DNA from 2 places in the Tenacibaculum sp. IB213877 genome. Region 2 is predicted to be linked to the other one. Evidence: riboswitches for the same ligand, from Rfam matches in the RefSeq annotation. Region 2 holds a riboswitch; the other holds the start of a gene.

Region 1 (2,408 bases), on a different contig from region 2:
TCTATCTACTTTACTAGGGTCTTTTCCTGAAAATGCTCCACCACCGTGTGCTCCTTTTCCTCCGTATGTATCAACAATAATTTTTCTTCCAGTTAAACCTGTATCGCCATGTGGGCCCCCAATAACAAATTTTCCTGTTGGATTAATATGATATTTAATTTCTCCATTAAACAAAGCTTGAGTTTCTGGAGCTAATTTTGAAATTACTCTAGGAATTAATATCTCTTTGATATCCTTTCTGATTTTATCTAACATTTCTTCATCAGTTCCAAAATCATCGTGTTGTGTAGAAATCACTATAGCTTCAATGCGTTGTGGCACATTCTCATCAGAATACTCAATAGTTACTTGACTTTTTGCATCTGGTCGCAAATACGAAATTGCATCATTTTCTCTACGTAGAGCTGCTAATTCTTTTAATAACAAGTGTGATAAATCTAACGCTAAAGGCATGTAATTTTTAGTTTCATTTGTTGCATAACCAAACATCATTCCTTGGTCACCAGCACCTTGCTCTTCTTTTTTATCTCTATCTACTCCCCTATTGATATCATCAGATTGTTCGTGAATTGCAGAGAAAACTCCACAAGAGTTTCCATCAAACATATATTCACTCTTAGTATATCCAATTTTGTTGATCACATCACGAGCAATTTTTTGAACGTCTAAGTATACTTTTGATTTTACTTCTCCTGCTAAAACAACCTGACCTGTAGTTACAAGAGTTTCACAAGCTACTTTTGATTCTGAATCAAACGCTAAAAAATTATCAATTAATGCATCACTAATTTGATCAGCAACTTTATCAGGGTGTCCTTCTGATACACTTTCAGATGTAAAAAAATATGACATATTTACTTCTTTTAATTATTTGATTTAGTAAGATGTTGAAATGATAGCACGCAAAAGAAGTAATAAATTACCGCTTTAGCATTTTTTAATGAGGTTGCAATCAGATCAAATCTCTCCTCTATTTCAGCTTGCAAATTTATAATTAATCATTTAGTCTGTAAAAAAAATACGTTAAAATTTGGATTTTAATTTTTTCTTACTGAATATTTGTAAACACGAAGATCAATTACTTATTGACTATGTTATCAAGAAAGGTGGAGGGAATAGACCCGTTGAAACCTTAGCAACCCTTTGTTTTTAAAAAAATAAAGAAGGTGCTAAATTCTACCAAGCATTTTTTTGCATATGGATAGATAACACAACTGAAACTTTTACTTCTAAAAGTTTTTGTGCATTTCTTTTTAACATTTTTCTATTAAGTACATTCTGTTATGAATGCATTTGACTTTGGTTTTAATCTTTAATGTTTAATTCTAAATGTAAGAAAAATGAGTACACAAAAATTCGCAACAGACGCATTGCACGCAGGGCATGATGTAACCCAAACAAACGGAACAAGAGCTGTTCCTATTTACCAAACAACATCGTATGTTTTTAACAATTCAGAACACGCAGCCAATTTATTCTCTTTAAAAGAGTTAGGGTTTATTTACACCCGTTTAAACAATCCTACTAATCAAATTTTACAAGAACGTTTGGCTGCTTTAGAAGGCGGTATAGGAGCTGTGGTTTTTGCTTCTGGCACTTCTGCTATTGCTACCGGATTGTTAACTTTATTAAAATCAGGAGATCATATAGTAGCTTCAAGTAGTTTATACGGGGGCACCTATAACTTATTAAAAGTTACCTTACCTAGGTTAGGTATAACAACAACTTTTGTTGATGCTTCTAACCCTGAAAATTTTTCAAAAGCAGTTCAAGAAAATACTCGTGCTTTCTTTGTAGAGTCTTTAGGAAACCCAAAACTTGATGTTTTAGATTTACAAGCAATTAGTAAACATGCAAAACAAGCAAAAGTACCTTTTATTGTTGATAATACTATTGCAACTCCCGCATTGTTAAACCCTATAGAACATGGTGCTGATATAGTAATTCACTCTTTAACTAAATATATAGGAGGTCAAGGAAATTCTTTAGGAGGCGTAATTATTGACGCAGGAACATTTGATTGGGCCAACGGTAAGTTCCCTGAGTTTACTGAGCCTTCTCTCGGGTATCATGGTTTAAAGTATTATGAAACATTAGGCGCAGCATCCTATACTTTCAAACTGATATTAGAAGGATTGAGAGATTTTGGTGGAGCTTTAAGCCCAACAAATGCATTCCAAATCATTCAAGGATTAGAAACTCTAGAAGTTCGAATTCAACAACACAGTAAAAATGCTTTAGCACTCGCTAAATGGTTAGAAAAACAAGAAGAAGTAGCTTGGGTAAATTATCCTGGGTTAGAAAGCAGTAAATATAAATTTTTAGCAGATAAATATTTAACTAAAGGACAAAGTGGTATAGTAACTTTTGGCGTTAAAGGTGGTTTTGAAGCCGCTAAACTCATTGCA
Region 2 (2,408 bases):
TTAAAAAACGAACCATGGCTTCTTTTCCGTCAATTAAGCCATCATCCATATTAATGTCAATAATTTGTGCTCCACCATCTACTTGATTTCGGGCAATAGCCAAAGCCTCGTCAAATTTTTCTTCTTTTATTAAGCGTAAAAATTTACGTGACCCAGCTACATTGGTGCGTTCACCCACATTAATAAAATTACTTTCTGGTGTAATAATTAAGGGTTCTAAGCCAGATAATTGCATGTACTTTATACACTCACTCTCCATTGTTCAGTTTCTTTTATTTTTCTAGGTTTGTATTTAGCGGCTATTTCTGCAATTGCTGTAATGTGTTTTGGTGTTGTGCCACAACAACCACCTATAATATTGATAAGTTTTTTCTTTAAATACTCTTCTATTTGTACAGACATTTCTTGGGGTGATTCATCATATTCTCCAAAAGCATTGGGTAATCCAGCATTAGGGTGTGCAGAAATAGCAAAGTTTGTTTTAGAAGCTATTGCTTCTAAATGAGGTTGCATTAAATTTGCTCCTAGGGCACAGTTAAATCCAACTGATAATAAAGGAATATGAGAAATTGAAATTAAAAAAGCTTCTGCAGTTTGGCCAGAAAGAGTTCTGCCGGAAGCATCTGTGATAGTTCCGGATACCATTACAGGAACATTTAGATTTCTTTCTTCTTTTATTTCTTCAATAGCAAATAAAGCAGCTTTAGCATTTAGGGTGTCAAAAACCGTTTCAACCAATAAAATATCGGCACCACCATCTAATAGTGCTTCTGCTTGTTGTTTGTATGCAATACGAAGATCGTTATAAGTTATAGCTCTGTAGCCAGGGTCATTAACATCTGGAGACATGCTTGCTGTTCGGTTAGTTGGGCCTATTGAGCCTGCAACAAAACGTGGTTTGTGAGGTTCTTTTTTTGTAAACTCATCAGCAACTTCTTTGGCGATTTTTGCCGATTGATAATTGAGTTCGTAGACCAAATTTTCCATTTGATAATCTGCCATAGCAATGGTAGTACCGGAAAAAGTATTGGTTTCTACAATATCTGCTCCTGCTGCAAAATATTTATAATGTACCTCTTTTACTGCTTTTGGTTGTGTAATAGATAACAAGTCGTTGTTCCCTTTTAAAGAACAAGGATGTTCTTTAAACCGCTTACCGCGAAAATCTTCTTCAGTAAAATTATATTGCTGAAGCATTGTTCCCATGGCACCGTCGAGCACGAGAATTCTTTTTTGTATTTCTGAATAAATGTTGACCATTCCTGATAGTGTAATTATAATGTTATCAGGAAAAGAGAAGTAAAAAATCTTTCCGTTATCTCTCTGTATTTTACAGTAGAATTTAGCACCTTCTTTGTTTTTCAAAGGGTTGCTAAGGCTTCAAAGGGTCTAATCCCTCCACCTTTCTTGATAACATCAAATAAATTAATGAACTAATTTGTGGTTACAAATAAACAAACTTTTTTTATGTTTTCACAATCTAATTAAATAAATCTGAGGATAAATAACGATCACCTCTATCGCAAACAATTGCTACAACTACTCCTTTTTCTATTGACTTTGCTATTTTAAGAGCAGAAATAAAAGCTCCACCACTGCTCATACCTGCAAAAATGCCTTCTTCTTGAGCTAATTTTAGAGTTCCTTCTTTTGCTTCTTCTTGATTTATTTCTAAAATTTGATTTATTTTTTGAGGTTTAAATATTGCAGGTAAATATTCTTTAGACCATTTTCTTATTCCTGGAATTCTAGTTCCTTCTTTTGGTTGAACTCCAATGATTTCTATGTTTTTGTTCTGTTCTTTTAAATAGTCAGAAACCCCCATAATAGTTCCTGTTGTGCCCATTGCAGAAACAAAATGAGTGATTTGGCCTTTAGTGTCTTTCCATATTTCTGGTCCTGTAGTAGAATAGTGTGCTTTTGGATTATCTAAATTATCAAACTGATTTAACCTGAAATATCCTTTTTCATATTTGATCTTTAAAGCATAATCAATAGCTCCTTCCATACCTAGTTCTGATGGGGTTAAAATAACTTTAGCACCATAGGCTCTCATTGTTTTTACACGTTCTTCTGTTGCGTGTTCAGGCATTACTAAAACCATATTAACACCAAGTACTTTTGCCATTAAAGCTAGAGCAATACCTGTATTTCCACTAGTAGCCTCTACTAAAGTGTCTCCTTTTTTGATGTTTTTTTTCTTAAGAGCTTCAGAAATCATAAAATAAGCAGCTCTATCTTTTACACTTCCACCCGGATTGTTTCCTTCGAGTTTTAATAATAATTTTACATTAGGTTTGTTAAAAGCATTTTTAACTTCTATTAAAGGGGTATTTCCTACAAAATCGATAATACTTTTTGTTTTCATGTTTTTAGTTTTATTCAATAGCTTTAACAACTGCTTTTGG

The links. Region 2 has a riboswitch for S-adenosylmethionine ahead of SLH33_RS12555 (homocysteine S-methyltransferase family protein). Riboswitches for the same ligand answer to the same signal wherever they lie in the genome.
Region 1: it holds a riboswitch for S-adenosylmethionine, as region 2 does, so the genes downstream of both, SLH33_RS05845 (O-acetylhomoserine aminocarboxypropyltransferase/cysteine synthase family protein) here and SLH33_RS12555 (homocysteine S-methyltransferase family protein) in region 2, are expected to answer to the same signal.

What each region holds. Positions count from the first base shown of each region.
Region 1 covers NZ_JAXCHH010000004.1:517,314-519,721, forward strand. The annotation lists gene metK (methionine adenosyltransferase) at 1-852, opposite strand, end outside; SAM riboswitch class I at 1,092-1,212, shown strand; gene SLH33_RS05845 (O-acetylhomoserine aminocarboxypropyltransferase/cysteine synthase family protein) at 1,341-2,408, shown strand, end outside.
Region 2 covers NZ_JAXCHH010000013.1:60,451-62,858, forward strand. The annotation lists gene metH (methionine synthase) at 1-235, opposite strand, end outside; gene SLH33_RS12555 (homocysteine S-methyltransferase family protein) at 241-1,260, opposite strand; SAM riboswitch class I at 1,313-1,417, opposite strand; gene cysM (cysteine synthase CysM) at 1,481-2,368, opposite strand; partial or broken gene SLH33_RS12565 (ferredoxin--NADP(+) reductase) at 2,379-2,408, opposite strand, start outside.